4 regions of the Vibrio sp. Vb1554 genome follow, and region 2 is predicted to be linked to each of the others. Evidence: predicted binding sites of a transcription regulator. Region 2 holds the regulator's gene; each other region holds the start of a gene.
What was found. The regulator CRP, encoded in region 2, controls carbon source genes, mostly activating them, when cyclic AMP is high. The targets are predictions, from matches to a motif close to TGTGANNNNNNTCACA.
Positions count from the first base shown of each region.

Region 1: a site for CRP is predicted at 3,072-3,087, ahead of R8N28_RS21675 (ExeM/NucH family extracellular endonuclease). Genes of this name have one in related genera too.
Region 3: a site for CRP is predicted at 3,198-3,213, ahead of udp (uridine phosphorylase). Genes of this name have one in related genera too.
Region 4: a site for CRP is predicted at 2,796-2,811, ahead of R8N28_RS16205 (NupC/NupG family nucleoside CNT transporter). Genes of this name have one in related genera too.

Region 1 is NZ_JAWPOJ010000040.1:19,007-23,618, forward strand. It holds gene rlmB (23S rRNA (guanosine(2251)-2'-O)-methyltransferase RlmB) at 1-291, shown strand, start outside; gene R8N28_RS21660 (phosphoglycolate phosphatase) at 402-1,088, shown strand; gene trpS (tryptophan--tRNA ligase) at 1,205-2,221, shown strand; gene R8N28_RS21670 (hypothetical protein) at 2,278-2,652, opposite strand; gene R8N28_RS21675 (ExeM/NucH family extracellular endonuclease) at 3,197-4,612, shown strand, end outside.
Region 2 is NZ_JAWPOJ010000049.1:1,706-6,317, reverse strand. It holds gene R8N28_RS22695 (TIGR02444 family protein) at 1-443, shown strand, start outside; gene R8N28_RS22690 (hydrolase) at 531-1,538, shown strand; gene R8N28_RS22685 (YheU family protein) at 1,572-1,784, shown strand; gene R8N28_RS22680 (phosphoribulokinase) at 1,910-2,779, shown strand; gene crp (cAMP-activated global transcriptional regulator CRP) at 3,020-3,652, shown strand; gene R8N28_RS22670 (DUF1338 domain-containing protein) at 3,789-4,580, opposite strand.
Region 3 is NZ_JAWPOJ010000023.1:19,238-23,849, reverse strand. It holds gene R8N28_RS17655 (methyl-accepting chemotaxis protein) at 1-862, shown strand, start outside; gene R8N28_RS17650 (DUF1887 family protein) at 1,026-2,186, shown strand; gene udp (uridine phosphorylase) at 2,344-3,102, opposite strand; gene R8N28_RS17640 (zinc/cadmium/mercury/lead-transporting ATPase) at 3,417-4,612, opposite strand, start outside.
Region 4 is NZ_JAWPOJ010000019.1:76,249-80,860, reverse strand. It holds gene R8N28_RS16220 (tryptophanase) at 115-1,515, shown strand; gene R8N28_RS16215 (DUF2913 family protein) at 1,594-2,205, opposite strand; tRNA gene R8N28_RS16210 (tRNA-Leu) at 2,238-2,321, opposite strand; gene R8N28_RS16205 (NupC/NupG family nucleoside CNT transporter) at 2,883-4,091, shown strand; gene R8N28_RS16200 (DUF3541 domain-containing protein) at 4,146-4,612, opposite strand, start outside.

The DNA of each region.
Region 1 (4,612 bases), on a different contig from region 2:
TTGATCCGAGTGACTAACTTGGCTCGTACTATGCGTACACTGCAAGAGCAAGGTATCTGGTTTGTTGGTACGGCGGGCGAAGCAACGCACGACATCTACCAAGCAAAACTGACTGGACCCCTTGCTATCGTAATGGGGGCAGAAGGTGACGGTATGCGTCGTCTGACTCGTGAAACCTGCGACGATTTGATTAAGATCCCAATGGCTGGTAGCGTTTCAAGCTTGAACGTATCTGTGGCATCCGGCATCTGTTTGTTTGAGGCAGTTCGTCAGCGTATTGCTGCAAAGTAACGACGAAACAAACAGTTACTGCCGAATCAGACATAATGATAAAAACAAAGGATGGGGTGCCATCCTTTGTCGTTTTCACCGATTTATAAATAAAAATCCTCAGGGAAGTTATGACTCAACAAGACATTAAATTCATCGCCTTCGATCTAGATGGCACTTTGCTTGATAGCGTGCCAGATCTAGCTGTCGCGGCAGACCAAGCAGTACAGGCGCTTGGCTTTCCATCGGTTTCAGAAGAACAAGTTCGTGATTACGTGGGTAACGGCGCAGACGTGCTTATTGGTCGCTCATTAAGCCAAAGCCTGACCATCAACCCAGAGCTGAGTGAAGAGCTTCGTGCTAAAGCGCGTGTATTGTTTGATGATTACTACGAGCAAAGCGGTCACAAGCTAAGTCATCTTTACCCAACGGTAAAAGAGACACTAGCAGAGCTGCACAAAGCGGGCTTTGTTATGGCGCTGGTGACCAACAAACCTTCAAAGTTTGTGCCTGACGTTTTGGAAAAGCACGACATCGCAAAATACTTCGTTGATGTCCTTGGCGGTGATGCATTCCCAGAGAAAAAACCAAACCCAGTAGCATTGAACTGGCTAATGGAAAAGCACCAAATCCAACCAAGTGAAATGCTGATGGTTGGCGACTCGAAAAACGACATTCTCGCAGCAAAGAATGCAGGCTGTGCCTCATTTGGTCTGACATATGGTTACAACCACGGTGAACCTATTTCAGCATCAAATCCAGATTTCGTCGCTGACAGTTTGGCAGAATTATTGGACGTTGTAGCGGTTTCTGCATAACGGCTACAAAAGAGCTTCCAAAATACTCGTTAATGAGTACACTGAGTAAACCGTGCACCTATTACTGCACGGTTTTTTTCATTTAATTAGATTAAGAAGTCAAAGGAATCATTCTAATGAGCAAACCCATTGTATTGAGTGGTGTTCAACCTTCAGGTGAACTAAGTATCGGTAACTACTTGGGTGCTCTACGTCAATGGCAGCAGATGCAAGACGATTATGATTGCCAATATTGTGTGGTAGACCTTCACGCGATTACGGTTCGTCAGGACCCTAAAGCGCTGCATGAAGCAACTCTAGACGCACTGGCAATTTGTCTGGCAGTTGGTGTTGACCCGAAGAAGAGCACGCTATTTGTTCAGTCACATGTACCAGAGCATGCTCAATTAGGTTGGCTTCTTAACTGTTACACTCAAATGGGTGAGCTGAGCCGTATGACTCAGTTTAAAGACAAATCGGCACGTTACGCGAATGACGTAAACGTCGGCCTATTTGACTACCCGGTGTTGATGGCGGCTGACATTTTGCTTTACGGTGCACACCAAGTACCTGTAGGCAGTGACCAGAAGCAACATCTAGAATTAGCGCGCGATATCGCAACGCGTTTCAACAATATTTACTCGCCAGAGCAGCCAATCTTCCAAGTTCCAGAGCCTTACATTCCGACAGTAAATGCGCGTGTAATGAGCCTTCAAGACGCAACGAAGAAGATGTCTAAATCTGATGACAACCGTAAGAACGTTATCACGCTACTGGAAGAGCCTAAGTCGATCCTTAAGAAGATCAACAAAGCGCAAACCGATACCGAAACGCCACCAAGTATCCGTCATGATATCGAGAACAAGGCGGGCATTGCTAACCTAATGGGTCTGTACTCTGCGGCGACAGGCATGAGCTTCGAAGAGATTGAAGCGAAGTACCAAGGCGTAGAAATGTATGGCCCATTTAAGAAAGATGTTGGTGAGGCAGTTGTAGCAATGCTTGAGCCAATTCAAGCAGAATATCACCGTATTCGCGCTGATCGTGCTTACATGGACGAGGTAATGCAGCAAGGCGCTGAGAAAGCCTCGGCACGAGCGGCTGAAACGCTTAAGAAAGCATACGAAGCAGTAGGTTTTGTTGCTCGCCCATAGTTGCTAAGAACGAATACGAAAAAGCTCCACTTTGGTGGAGCTTTTTTATGCCTGTATTACTGAAATGGCGTGTCTTTCATACAGCGTTCCATGTCGTAATATTCAACACGTCCTCGAGCCCCTAGAAAGGCAGACTTCACAACCATGCCTCTATCAATGAAGTAACTAAGCTGTACGCATGATATATCGTAGCTGAGTTCTTTAATTCTCGCTGGAATCCAGTAGGTTCCTGGCGTTCTTAGACGTTGAGTAAAGGTAATAACACCCTCGTCACTGACTTCTAGTTCTTCAATACCATCCAGTTCATTTTTGGCTGATTCGATGATGTCTTGATTCGCCGTAGGTTGAAGTGGCTCACTGGCGGTCAACTGACACCCCGCTATCAAGCCAAGTAGGGAGATAGCTAGCACACTGCGTTGAATTGTTTTCATTTGTCGTTCCTGGGTTTACAGCTAATGAGATCTTGTTGTCTCGCGCAGGTGTTATATCTTTTGTGTATATTTTTGGCTAGTGAGTAATGAAAAGTTATTGAATAAATCATGAAAACTTTGAAGTATGAGGGGCCTGTAAAAGAGAGAACGAAGCGAGTAATAGATTCTTGGGCTTGAACAGTGATACAAGTGAAAATTAAAGCATTCTAAATTAGTGACTAATTATATTTTTTATTTGTAACAGGAACGGTTGGGTTAATAAGCAACTCAACAAGTGATGTATTTTCTACTCCTTAACATGAAGTGAAAAAGTAAACTGAGTAATCAATCTAAATTCTGACTTGTTTATCAATAGCGCTCTGTATTTATTACAAAAAATGTTTGAATGGGATGCTCTGGCATATTTTCTTATATTCACATGTGATTCATTTCACGGCTTTAATTACTCATTCTTATTTATTTCATAAATAAACCTGATAGTAGACGCAAATGGCAGGCTCTAACCAGAGCTAAGTTTGCATTTACATAAATATCAGGTATGACAATGGACACGTTAATCAAACCCTCAATACTCGCATTAACCATCGCCAGTGCACTTAGTGCAAACGCGAACGCAGAGATTATTATTTCCCAATACGTAGAAGGCGGCGCTTATAATAAAGCGGTAGAGATCGCTAATACGGGTGATACTGCGGTGACACTCACTGGCTACGAGTTGGCGAAATCATCAAACGGTGGTGGTACTTGGGGTAGCACATTCGACCTTAGCCAAGTGACGCTACAAGCTAACCAAGTGTATGTACTGGCGCATGGTGACGCGAGCGATACCATCAAAGCTGTCTCGGATATCACAGATAAAAGCGTTGCGAACTTTAACGGTGACGACCCGATCGCACTGCTTAAAGATGGTGAAGTGCACGACATCATCGGTGTGATGGGTGACGTAGATTTTGGTAAAGACACCACATTAGTTCGTAACAGTGATGCACTAACCCCTTCTGCTACTTATGATGCATCTCAGTGGACGGCATTTGAGAAAGACAACATTGACGGCCTTGGTGAGCTAAATGCGACTGAGCCACCAGCACCATTCGCTTGTGAAGTAGACGGTCAGCAACCTAACTTCACTACCATCCAAGATATTCAAGGTGAAGGCGATACGTCTCCATTCATTGATGGTTACCCATACATTACTGACGAAGATCATTTCGTAACTGGTGTCGTGACTGCTGTTACCACTGGCCTAACCAAAGGTTTCTACCTACAAGCATTAGAAAGCGACAACAACGACAAGACCTCAGAAGGCTTGTTCATTCATACTGACGCGGCAGACACGGCGCTGAAAGCTGGTGACGTTGTTTGTGTGAAAGGTAAAGTTCAAGAGTATTACAGCAATACTCAGCTTGCTTCTGATGCTAACAGCTATGTGAAAACAGGCACCTCTGAAACCTCTCGAGTTACCGATCTTGTTATCAAAGAAGGTGAGACACTACGTGATGCGCTTGAGCGTCATGAAGGGATGCAAGTTGAGTTGACCTCGGCAAGTGACTTGTTTGTAACTCGCAACTTCTCTTACGACTACGATTCACGTCGTAACAATATGATGCTCTCTCATGAAGCGCCATTGTTAAAGCCGACTCAATTACACGCGGCAGAGAGCGATGCAGCCGTTGAGCTAGCAAAAGACAACGCAGCAAACCGCGTATACCTAGAATCAGATGGCAAAGCACCAAACGGCCAAATCCCATACTACCCAGATTTTGCTAAAGATGCAGACCAAGATGGCTCTTCAGAGCAGCACATTCGCCTTGGTTCTCGAGTAGAAGGTCTTCAGGGTGTCGTGGCTTACAGCTACAACGAATACCGCCTGATTGCGACCAATGAAGTCGATAACACCAACTTTGTGACTTCAGGTGAAGGCTTCGATGTGGCTCGTAAAGATGCCCCAGCGATTGCGGAC
Region 2 (4,612 bases):
GGCAGTTTAGTCTGCAGTTTTATGGTGTGCGAGAAGTGAAAGAGGCGTGCTTATCATTGCAAAACAACTACCACGGTAACGTGAACCTACTCCTGCTGCTCAGATGGCTCGATGAGCAGCAACTCATTTTCCAAGAAAAAGACTGGCCCTTGGTGCAAGACTGTCTAGGTAGAAGCGAAACTTTACTTCACTCCTTTCGCGACCTTCGTCGCCACCTTAAGTCTCAAGTCAATGACGCTTTGTATCGTGAGACCTTGCAGTTTGAGCTGCAACTAGAAAAGCAGCAACAAGCGGATTTGGTGAACTGCATTAACTCACTTGCACTACTCAAAAATGATGGTGACCCACTGACGTTGAGATACTGTCGTCAACTCGGTGGGGAGCATTTGCAGCAAGCCTTTGCTATTCCGGTGCCAAACATTCAACCACCAAAACGCCCATAAATCTGTAGAATACCTATAATCTTTATAAAGGATTATATTAATAAGTTCTTCAACGGACACCGAAGGACCGCATAAGAGCAGTTAGGTATGACACAATTTTTCGCAGCCGCCGGGATCAAAAACCCGCATCTCCAAACGCTTTTGCCGCGTTTTATTCGCAAAAAAGCGTTATTTACGCCGATTTGGCAAACCCTCGATACATCCGATGGCGACTTTCTCGATCTCGCGTGGAGCGAGGACCCAACCCAAGAGCCTGCACAAAAAAAGCCGATTTTTGTTTTATTTCATGGATTAGAGGGGTGCTTCTATAGCCCTTATGCCAATGGGTTAATGAATGCATTTGCTCAATCTGGATGGCTGTCGGTGATGATGCATTTTCGTGGCTGCAGCGGTAAACCAAACAAAAAAGCACGAGCTTACCACTCGGGTGAAGTGACGGATGCTCGTTACTTCCTAGAGCACCTTGAACAACGTTTTCCTGATAATCCCAAAGTTGCAGTTGGTATTTCTCTTGGCGGTAACATGTTGGCAAATTATTTAGCCCAATATAAAGACCACCCTATTTTGAATGCAGCGACTATTATCTCAGCGCCTTTAGACCTAGCGGCGTGTGCAAACCGTATAGAACAAGGCTTTTCGAAAGTGTATCGCCGTTATCTGCTTTCTTCACTGAAACGTAACGCGTTACAAAAGCATCATCTACTGCATGGCGAGCTTGCGCTGTCCTACAACTCAATAAAACGTGTCACACGATTGTATGAATTCGATGATTTGATTACGGCACCATTGCATGGCTTCAAAGACGCACAAGATTATTACGACCAATGCTCTGGCTTAAGTAAACTACAGCAAATCACGCTACCCACACTGATCATCCATGCCAAAGACGATCCGTTCATGACCGACGATGTGATCCCGAAGTTTGTTCTGCCAGATAACATTGATTACCGTCTCTTTGAACACGGTGGCCATGTTGGCTTCCTGACAGGAACGGCGTTAAAACCTAAGTTTTGGTTGGAGGAAGCGCTGCCCGCGTATTACGAAAGTATCGCCGCAGATTACCTTTCTGCTGTATCCAAGCAACGAACGCAGTAAACTAGCCGCTCATCATAAAAGTTAGAGGTATTTATGATCATTCCATGGCAAGACATTGCGCCGGAAACATTGGAAAACTTAATTCGTGAATTCGTCTTACGCGAAGGAACGGATTACGGAACCGTCGAGGTTTCTTTGCAAGACAAAATTGATCAAGTTAAAGCTCAATTGGAAAAAGGTGAAGCGGTTATCGTGTTCTCTGAGCTACACGAAACCGTCGATATTCAACATAAAACAAAATTTTAGACCCTTCACATTTTACCGTATCCCACTCGATGACAAGGTATTGTTACGTGCTATAGTGGGATATCGACCGTGCAGTAGTAACTCTACTGCACATTACAGGTAAGTAATTTTCGACAAGGTTTGTCATGTCAGCTAAACACCCAATTATTGCGGTTACTGGTTCGTCCGGTGCCGGCACGACCACTACATCTGAAGCCTTCCGTAAAATGTTCAATATGATGAACGTTAAACCCGCATGGGTTGAAGGCGATAGCTTCCATCGCTTTACTCGCCCAGAAATGGACATCGAAATTCGCAAAGCCCGCGAGCAAGGTCGACACATTAGCTACTTTGGCCCACAAGCTAATGACTTCCCGGGACTAGAAGAGTTTTTCCGTAAGTTCGGGCATGATGGCACTGGCAGCGTGCGCCGTTATCTGCACACGTTTGACGAAGCGGTTCCCTACAATCAAATGCCAGGCACGTTTACACCGTGGCAAGACTTACCCGAAAACAGCGACGTGCTGTTTTATGAAGGGTTACATGGTGGCGTGGTGGATGGTGATGTTAATGTTGCTCAACATGTGGATTTCTTAATTGGCATGGTGCCGATTGTGAACTTAGAGTGGATACAAAAATTCGTACGCGACACTCGCGATCGCGGCCATTCGCGTGAAGCGGTAATGGACTCAATCGTGCGATCCATGGACGATTACCTCAACTATATCACTCCTCAGTTTTCTCGTACTCACATCAACTTCCAGCGCGTACCGACCGTTGATACTTCCAACCCACTTAATGCAAAAGGCATCCCTAGTTTGGATGAGAGTTTTGTGGTGATTCGCCTACGCGGTATCAAGAATGTCGACTTCCCATATCTGCTGGCCATGATTGATGGCTCATTCATGTCACGCCACAACACGATTGTCGTACCCGGCGGTAAGATGAGCTTTGCAATGGAGCTCATAGTTCGGCCTATCCTACAACAGCTCATCGAAACAGGGAAAATTGGCTAAAAACCTGCCTGCGAAGATGTTTACTTTTCATACCGTGATCATGTGCACAGTTTTGCTTACAAAATCTCAATCATGGCACGATTAAAATCAAGAAATCGTTTTCGAAAAAGGATACTATTTCTTACCGAAACACAAGAGAGCTTGCAGCATATAAAAAGTGCTCTTATTCTAGTAGGCCTAATTCAGGCTTAGCTAAAATATGGATAGCGCAAGCGTACCCTGCAGAGGAAGTGAGATATTATGGTTCTAGGTAAACCTCAAACCGACCCAACATTAGAGTGGTTTCTTTCACACTGTCATATTCATAAGTACCCTTCAAAGAGCACGCTAATTCACGCGGGCGAAAAGGCAGAAACTTTGTACTACATCGTTAAAGGTTCTGTTGCGGTTCTTATCAAAGACGAAGAAGGTAAGGAGATGATCCTTTCTTACCTAAACCAAGGAGACTTTATTGGTGAACTTGGTCTATTCGAGGAAGACCAAGAGCGCACAGCTTGGGTTCGTGCTAAATCTCCTTGTGAAGTTGCTGAAATTTCTTTCAAGAAGTTCCGTCAGCTTATCCAAGTAAACCCAGACATCCTAATGCGTCTTTCTGCGCAGATGGCTCGTCGTCTTCAAGTAACTAGCCAAAAAGTGGGTGACCTGGCGTTCCTAGACGTAACTGGTCGTATCGCTCAGACGCTTCTGAACCTTGCAAAACAACCAGACGCAATGACTCACCCAGACGGCATGCAAATCAAGATCACTCGTCAAGAAATCGGTCAAATTGTTGGCTGTTCTCGTGAGACAGTAGGTCGTATTTTGAAGATGCTAGAAGAGCAGAACCTAATCTCTGCTCACGGTAAAACCATCGTGGTTTACGGTACTCGTTAATCTCAAACTAGAGTGACACGAACAAAATTATAAAAGCCACCAATGGCAACATTGGTGGCTTTTTATTTGCTCATGACCAAATGAGATAGGGTGCAGCGAACACTAATGAGTAAGCTTAACAGGTTAACCCTAAAACTTAGCCATTCGTACTTTCAAAGATTTTGTCAGCTGAAGCGGCCACGAAACCTGGGTACAAATCACCATTTTCCATCGGATAGCGCTTAGCAAATTCATAAAACCCGCCAGGGATAATTTCAGTGCCTTCGCTAAAACGAACCGCTACTTTATCAGCCATGGTCGATGACTGCTCTAGCAACACCTCAGGAGTGCCCTTCACTTCACCACCATTTTCATTAATGGTAAACCCAGCGGTACGCAGATGATCGTTTACCTGCTTCACTTCTTCATATTCATTGAGTTGGTTAACGCTCACCGTGAAGTGGTTTGCTCCGTAACCATGCGCCGCAAGCCAAGATGCGTACTCACTTTCTTTAGCCAACGTTTGGTAATCAGCAAAGCTTAAATCCCACAAGCGTCCACCATGTAAGAATGCGCTATCGTTCAGCTTGTCAGCATCGACTTGTGCCACCAAATTTTTCACAATCTCTTGTAGCTCAGGCGAGCACTCTTCAACTTTTAGCTCACTAATAAATACTTTAGGTTGCTTCGGATCTGGGTGCTCATAGTGCTTAGCAACCAGCTTTTTGCTTTCGAAAACGTAATCACCACACGCCTTGTAACCAATAGCTACAAATGGCTTAGCTAGAGTTTCAATACCAAGAGGCGCGATATTGAAGGTACGTAAAGCTATATGATCATTAATCAGAGGCTCATCTTCTTGAAGCAGCTGATGCACTTTAGCCGCCGAAGGGCAAAGACGTTGAATGTAATCTTGCCATAGCGATTCAAATAACACATCGGGCGTCATAACGACTCCTTGTTACGAGATGTAGAGTTTAA
Region 3 (4,612 bases), on a different contig from region 2:
CGCCGACAACCTTCACGAGATCTTGGTGAAACTCAACGAAGCGTCAGAAAACCTATCGTCAACCGCGACAACCAACGAACGCACCTCTTCGCAAGCACAAATTAAATTGAGCTCTCAACGCGAACAAACGGCAAACGTCGCTACCGCGATGACAGAAATGTCTCATTCAGTGCAGGAAGTCGCGCAAAGTGCGCAAGGCTCGCTAGAAATGGTGCAACGCGTCGAATCTGCCTCTGAAGAAGGCAGAAATGTTATGAGCAGTAACATCTCAACCATTAATCAACTAGAAACACGTTTGAACGAATCGGTCTCCGCAGTTTCTGAGCTACAAAAGATGAGTGGTCAAATTGGGTCTATCCTTGATGTGATCCGCAACATTGCGGAGCAAACCAACCTACTGGCATTGAACGCGGCAATTGAAGCGGCTCGCGCTGGTGAACAAGGTCGCGGCTTCGCGGTAGTGGCAGATGAAGTACGAGTACTCGCATCAAGAACGACTCAATCAACCACTGAAATTGAATCCATGATCAGTAATCTGCAATCTAGCTCGCAATCGGCGAACCAAGTCATACAAAGCTGTATGAGCGATATGGAGATGTCGGTTGAGCAAGCATCAAAAGCGAACAGCTCAATGGAAGAGATCCAGGCGCTAATCATCGAAATCAGCCAAATGAGTACGCACATTTCACAAGCAGCAGCAGAGCAAAGTGAAACATCAACAGACATTGCTCGCAGCATTGAAGATATTAACAACATCGCCGATGAAAGTTTCCAAGCCATGTCGAGTATCGCACAAACCAGTGAATCACTGACCCACTTGGCTCATCAGCAAAATGAATTGGTCCACCGATTTAAGTTATAAATACTTTATAATTAAGAGCATTAATTAGTGCAATCAACTGTATAAGGGCGACTTTTTGTTAAGTCGCCCTTGTTTTTTGTCGGCCATGTCTACATATGATTAATAAGGCCAGCTCATCCCCTTGCACAACTCTTTTCGAGCGGCCTCATAAAAAGGAAAATCTATGGCTGTTCATGTTGGTATTATCGACCAAGACCCAGTGAGATTGGTCACTCCTCTATTAGATAATCGTACGCTAAGCACACATATCGTCTTCATCGGAGACAAGAGCCAGTTAGATATATTTGACCGACTGAGTGCCGTTTTAGATCAACGAGAAATTACTTCTGAATTTTTTGAAATTCCATCCGCTGTTAATACATCTCTGATCAAACAAGCAATTCAAAAACTGGCAAAAGATCTCCATGAACGCGGCGAAGATGTAAAATTGAACGCGAGCTGTGGTCTTCGTCATCGCTTGTTGTCGGTGTACGAAGTTTTCCGTACCTATCGCTGGCCAATTTTTGTGGTTGAGCCTAGTAGCGATAAGCTTTGTTGGTTATACCCTGATGGCAAAGAAGATACCCAAGTCGAAGATCACATTACGATTGCAGATTACCTCACTATCTTTGGTGCACGCGGCGAGTTTCACCACGTTGATTTACCACCTCTTCTTGATAAAAAATTGTATGAACTTGGTGAACGATGGGCCTCAAATGCGCTTGAGCTTGGGCCAGGTCTAGCAACACTTAACTACCTTGCAACCACATGCCGCAAAGAACAAAAGCTTGATGTCGAGCTCTCCGAAAAACAGCAGGGCTACCGTGAGCTCAACATGTTGCTTTCAGATTTAGTAGAAGCAGAAATCGCCACCTATGAGAATGGCGTTTTAACGTTTGCAGATGAAGATGCTCGACGCTTTTCAAACGGTGAGTGGTTAGAAACTTTGGTTCACAGCACCGTGAAGCAAATCCAAGACACCATGCCGACGATCCAAGATCGATCGTTAAATGTTCAGGTTTATCGCAAACTTGGTGAAAGTGAAGTACGCAATGAGTTAGATGTCGCAACAGTTGTAAACAACAAGCTGCACATCATCGAATGCAAAACCAAAGGCATGAGAGATGACGGCGACGATACTTTATATAAGTTAGAATCGCTTCGCGATCTATTAGGTGGCTTACAAGCGCGCGCAATGTTGGTGAGCTTCCGTCCTCTTCGTCACAATGACATTACTCGTGCTGAAGACTTAGGGCTAGCCCTGATTGGCCCTGATGAGCTTAAAGATTTAAGAACGCACTTAACTGCTTGGTTTAAAGACGCGGGCGGTTCAGACGAGATATAGTGCCATTAAGAAAAGCTAAAATTCACAACGATAAAAAGCAGCATTAATGCTGCTTTTTTTATACCTAAATTTTAGCTGTACGCATTTCTATAAGTAGAAAAAAACCAGAGGTTAGCCTCTGGTTTTTTCTGTTTGTTTAAATGCCAACTATAGCGGCTTAAAGCATTTTACGCGCTGCTTCTACAACCACTTTAATTGAACGCGCTTCCGTTTCTTTCAGAGTTGAATGATCTGGAATCTCTTTTTGTGTACGGTTGATGATAACACCAGCCACACAACCCGCTTTTAAACCAGAGCTCGCACACATTGTTAGCAGTGTTGCCGACTCCATCTCGAAGTTAAGTACGCCCATGTCTTGCCATTCTTGCATAGAGCCTTGGAAACGCTTAACAACACGACCAGAGAACGTATCGTAACGTTCTTGACCAGGGTAGAACGTGTCGCTTGATGCAGTCACACCCATGTGAACTGTAGCGCCAGACTCTTCTACCGCTGCTTTCATTGCGGTTGCTACTTCAAAGTCAGCAACTGCTGGGAATTCCATAGGAGCAAAGTGTAGGCTCGCACCGTCAAGACGAACTGACCCCGTCGTTACGATCATGTCACCCACGTTTACATGCGGTTGAATTGCACCCGTTGTACCAACACGTAGGAAAGTGCGAACACCAAGCTGTGCCAATTCCTCAACTGCGATAGAGGTAGAAGGACCACCAATACCTGTAGAACAAACCACAACAGGTTTACCGTCTAGCTCTGCACGGTATAGCGTGTATTCACGATGGCTTGCTAGAAATACTGGATTTTCCATTTGTTCTGCGATTTTTTGAACACGCGCTGGGTCACCAGGAATGATCGCTAGAGTCGCACCATTAAGATCAGCTTCAGTAACACCTAAATGGAATACAGCTTGAGACATAAGTCGCTCCTTATTGTGGCTTATTTTATGAACAATAAGCTCATTAATCAGTTATTGGGTACAGATGCACTGTAGCGAACCTTTCACCAACATAGAGTGATCACAATCACAATGACAAAATGTAATGAAAATGAAATTTCAAACAAAACTGGTATTGATCACACTTTAAGGGGCATTAGATCATTTTGTTGCATAGCAATGCGTGATTTCAAGGACGAGAAAAACGTCTGATCGCATCAGGTGAATACGGTTAAAAAAAGCCCGATACACGAATGCCTCGGGCTATTAATGAGTGGGATCAATGGTTAGGTCAGTTATTTGATCTGCTTGGACTCAAAACGAAGTAATCTCAACGCATTCAATGTCACCAGTGCTGTTGCACCACTGTCGGCTAATACAGCAACCCACAACCCAGTAACACCAAGTAAACTTGTCACTAAGAATACACCTTTCAAACCTAGCGCTAACGCGACATTCTGACGAATGTTACTTAGCGTCGCACGCGACAGTTCTATCATGGCAGGTAGCTCAATCAAACGGTTGTGTGTTAACGCCGCATCAGCAGTCTCGAGCGCAACATCCGTACCGCCTCCCATCGCAATGCCGATACTCGAAGCTTTCATGGCTGGAGCATCATTGATACCGTCTCCCACCATCGCAACGGTGTGTTGTTGTGATAGCTTCTCGACGTAATGCACCTTGTCTGCAGGTAACAAACTCGCTTTATAATCCAAGCCTATTCTATTTGCCATTGCTTCTGCACTTCTCGGGTTGTCACCCGTTAGCATCACCGACGTGACCCCAAGTTCCTTCAACATTGCGATGGCTTGCTGGGCATCTGAGCGCAATGTGTCTTGCCATGCGATCACGCCAATGACCTCGTCATCGTAACGAACAATGACAACCGTTTTACCTTGTTGTTCCAACGTAACTACTTGCTCTATGGCTTCCTGAGAAAGTGGAAAGTCTGCCTTTGAAGGCGTGACCACTTGGACCATTTTTCCATCGACGTAACCAGTGACACCAGAGCCTACTTGCGCGGTTTTATCCAACGCTTCAGGAATAGTAAGCCCCTGCTCTTGCACTTTGGTAACTAAAGAAACCGCTAGAGGATGACTTGAACCAACCTCGATTGACGCAGTTAGGCTAAGTAACTTGTCTTCATCCATATCAAAAGCAAAGACATCAGTCACTTCTGGTTTACCTTGCGTCAGTGTCCCAGTTTTATCAAATGCGACAGACTCAACCTTGCCAAGCAACTCAAGCGCCGCACCACCTTTGATCAATGCGCCCCGCTTAGCAGCTGCCGCCAAGCCAGAAGTGATCGCCGCAGGCGTTGAAATGACTAATGCACATGGACAAGCAATCAACAGCAGGGCGAGTCCTCGATAGATCCACGTTTCCCACGGTTGGGCAAATAGTAATGGCGGCGTAACGATAACCATCAGAGACACCAGCATCATTAGCGGCGTATACCAACGGCTAAATTTATCAAGAAAGCGTTCTAATG
Region 4 (4,612 bases), on a different contig from region 2:
TAAAATCTCTTCTCGTTGATTTCCTCAATGCAATCGCATTGAAAAGCATTCTATCTATTTGTTTTTTAGTCTTACGTGAAACTGCGTAGGGCAATGCGTATAAGGAAATTAACAATGAAACGTATTCCAGAACCTTTCCGTATCAAAATGGTTGAGCCAATCAAAATGACGACTTTGGCAGACCGTGAAGTCGCGTTAAAAGAAGCGGGCTATAATCCATTTCTTCTTCGTAGTGATGATGTTTATATCGATTTGCTGACTGACTCAGGCACTGGTGCCATGAGTGATAATCAGTGGGCTGGCATCATGATGGGGGATGAATCCTATGCGGGGAGTCGAAATTACTACAACCTGTGTGATGCAGTGGAGCACTTCTTCGGTTATAAGCTCACCGTGCCTGCACACCAAGGGCGTGGTGCCGAGCAAATTTTGTTCCCCGCTTTGATTGAGCGTATGCGTCAGGTGCGTGGTGGCGAAACGCCAGTATTTATCTCGAACTACCATTTTGATACCACAGCGGGTCACATTGAACTCAATGGCGGTAAAGCGATTAACGTGGTAACGGAAGAAGCATTCGACACCACTACGCCTTATGATTGGAAGGGCAATTTTGATATCGATAAGCTGGTGGCAACAATTGAAGCGCACGGTTCGCATAACATCTGTGCAATTATCACCACGATTACTTGTAATAGCTCCGGTGGTCAGCCTGTGTCGATGGAAAACATGCGCAGTGTGTACGAGATTGCAACCAAGTACGATATTCCAGTGGTGATTGACTCGGCTCGTTACTGTGAGAACGCCTACTTTATCAAGCAGCGTGAAGCGGGTTACGAGAATAAATCGATTCTGGAAATCATCCGTGAGATGTACCAGTACGGTGATATGCTCACCATGTCAGCTAAGAAAGACCCGATGGTAAACATTGGTGGCATGTGTTGTATTCGTGATCATAAGGAGTTGTTCCAGGCGGTGCAGACGCGCTGCGTACCCATGGAAGGATTTGTAACATACGGCGGCATGGCTGGGCGTGATATGGAAGCGCTCGCTCGCGGTTTGTATGAAGCCGCGGATGAGGATTTTCTTCACTATAGAATTAGCCAAGTTCAATACTTAGGTGAGCGCTTACGTGAAGGCGGTATTCCGATTCAATACCCAACGGGTGGTCATGCGGTGTTTGTGGATGCCGCTAAGATTTTGCCACATATTCCAGCGGATCAGTTTCCTGCGCAGGTATTGTGTAATGCTTTGTACTTGGAAGCGGGTATTCGAGCAGTAGAGATAGGATCGTTGCTGCTTGGTCGAGATCCGGAAACGGGTAAACAAAAAGCGTCAGAGCTTGAGTTGATGCGTTTGACCATTCCACGTCGTGTCTACACAAACGATCATATGGATTACATTGCGGATGCGATTATCGAACTGAAAAATCGTGCACATGAGTTAAAAGGGCTCACTTTCGAGTACGAGCCACCAGTGCTGCGCCACTTTACTGCTCGATTTAAAGAGATCGATTAACTCAAGTTTAAATCTAGATAAGCAAAAGGCCGCGAGTTTCACGGCCTTTTTCGATTCGTTTATTTCTTAGCGTTACAGTTACGCTAACTCTAATGTGATGCGAACGAACTGGTCGTCTTGATACTGCACTTCATAATTGAAGGTACCACTGGCGTAAATGCTGCCAAGGAAAAGTGAGCGTTGACTCATTGGTCCGCGGAACAGCATCGAAATAGGAGCGATTAGGGCGTTATTATCATCGAAGTGCTGATTTAAGTTCTCAGAAAGCACACACAGCAAACAGCCGTGTTGGTCGTGAGATAAGTCGACGTCTTCCGGTCGCGATAATAACACGGTAGTCCCCAGTTTCTTCTCAATCTCGTTGATCAGCAGCAAGTAGCTATCTAGATCGGGTTGAGGGTTGCTGGGTTTGTCTGCACCGACGCAGCGCTCGAGTAATACTTCCAGATTTCCGTTCTCACCTTTTGCCTGCTGAGTCAAAGACTTTAACGGCTTTTTAATCAGCTTATAGCGATTACTCTTCAGTTTTGGTTTCAGCCATTTCTGAAGTAAGTCATTACGTTCTTTAAGGGAGAGGCCATGCGAGGACGCGTGAATTTTAAAGTGCAGGTGTAATAAAGCGTGAACCGCAAGCTCACTCAGAAGTTGATTAGCATCTGTAGACTGTCTTGCCTGCTTAGAACTTTGCATTACACTCGAACAAAATTAGGGAAGAAGGATAATGGTGCCGAGAGAGGGACTCGAACCCTCACACCAAAGGCACTAGCACCTCATGCTAGCGTGTCTACCAATTTCACCATCTCGGCATCATGATGCTCTGAATACTCAGAGGCCTCGAAAGAAGCAACGCGAATTGTATAACCAAAATCCACCTGTTGGCGAGAGCAAAATGACGAATTTTGGCTCTTTCGAGTTTGATTGCATATTTATTGGTCACTTTTATGTTTTTTACCATCAACGCCTATCCTTATGCCCTTACTTTTATTAATAGTATGACGACAAAAGAGTACTTTTGCCTAAATTTTGAACGCTTGAACGTTTGCGTAAATAAATGTGATGAATATCTCTTTTTGTTGGCTATACTTGCGTCCCGTTTAAGCGGGAATTAGGGTTTAGTTGTTCAGGACCCTTACCCATACAAGCCGTCACATGGAGCAGGCCAAGCAACATGCTCGCCAGCAGTGAATGACCCCACGGACCGGACCAGCTACGTTCAATTGCTTGTATAAGGTAAAAATAAGATGTCGAACTATTCGTTCTGTCTACATTCTGGATCTAAAAGTGAGTTATCACTCGCTGCGTTGTCCCTTTCTTCTGCCAATTCCTTTGGCTCTTTTTTCTTTTTCAACGTTTAGTAGGTCCAGCTCATGAGTGTTCTATTTAGTCTATTTGGTATTGTTGCACTGCTAGGTTGTGCTTTCCTACTTTCTGAGGGTCGTTCTTCCATTAATTGGAAAACTGTATCTCGCGCCTTGATGCTACAAATGGGGTTTGCTGCTTTGGTGCTCTATTTCCCGTTGGGTCAAGCGGCGCTGGCGAGTTTAAGTAATGGTGTCGCGGGGCTACTCAGCTTTGCTGATGAAGGGATTAAATTCCTCTTTGGTGACCTCGCTTCTTCTGGCTTTATCTTCGCTATCCGTGTCCTTCCTATCATCATCTTCTTCAGTGCTCTTATCTCCGCCCTTTACTATTTGGGCATTATGCAAAAAGTGATTCAATTTATTGGCGGCGCTATCCAGAAGTTCTTGGGTACGAGTAAAGCAGAGTCTTTGGTTGCAACAGGGAACATTTTCTTATCTCAAGGCGAGTCACCACTTCTTATTCGTCCATTTCTTTCTAACATGACTCGCTCTGAACTGTTTGCCGTGATGGCTGGTGGTATGGCTTCAGTGGCGGGCAGTGTGCTTGGTGGTTATGCTGGTTTAGGGGTCGACCTCAAATACTTGATCGCGGCAAGCTTTATGGCAGCACCAGGTAGTTTGATGATGGCAAAAATCATCGTTCCTGAGCGTCAAACGCCAAGCGATTACAACAATATTGAGCTAGATAAATCAGAAGAAAGCAACGTAATTGATGCGCTAGCAAGCGGTGCCATGGGCGGTATGAAAGTTGCCGTTGCTGTTGGTACCATGCTTATCGCTTTCGTGAGTGTTATCGCGATGGTGAACACGGGGCTAGAAAACTTGGGTGAGATACTTGGTTTCTCTGGCGTAACGCTACAAGCGATTTTTGGTTATTTGTTTGCACCTCTAGCGTGGTTGATTGGTGTGCCAAGCCACGAAATTCTAGCTGCGGGTTCATACATTGGTCAGAAAGTGGTGATGAATGAGTTTGTTGCGTTTATCGATTTTGTGCAGCACAAAGCGACACTGTCTGAGCATACTCAAATTATTATCACTTTTGCGTTGTGTGGTTTTGCGAACATTGGCTCAATTGCGATTCAGTTGGGCTCTATCGGCGTGATGGCACCTGAGCGCCGCAAAGATGTTGCAAGTCTAGGCCTAAAAGCGGTTGCTGCTGGTACACTCGCTAACCTGATGAGTGCTTGCTTAGCGGGCATTTTTATCTCTCTCTAATTTAGATTGAAGATACACACTAAAAACCCGCCTAAATGGCGGGTTTTGTTATTTCTAAGGCTTGGGCATTAAGCCGTAAGGTATCGATTTAAAAGCCTCTGGGTGCTCTTGATAAGTTGGCGCTTTATGTACCCCTTTCCAATCGAGCAGCATGATGGCTAGCACGTTACGGTGTTCGCCGTACTTGAGATCAAAGTTACCGTCGACCGACGGAATCATCCCTTTTTCTGCGTTGATTGCGTGACGAATGGCTTGGCGGGTTTTCTTTACGACCGGATCATGGTCCAAGCCTGCTAACAAAAACGAAATGCCGACTTCCGCAATCACGTCTTCTTTGGCGCGCAGTAGGATAGTGTCGATATTGTTGCGAAAGTAATCATAAATCCATTGGTGTTTCTTCTCGCTTACTCGCTCCTGATAATACTGTGAATCGGCAAAGATGATGTGCGTCATCCCATAGAGTTTGTTCCAATACTGCTGAGCTGAAAGCATCTTATCTTTATCGTCGGGGTAGGTGTCAC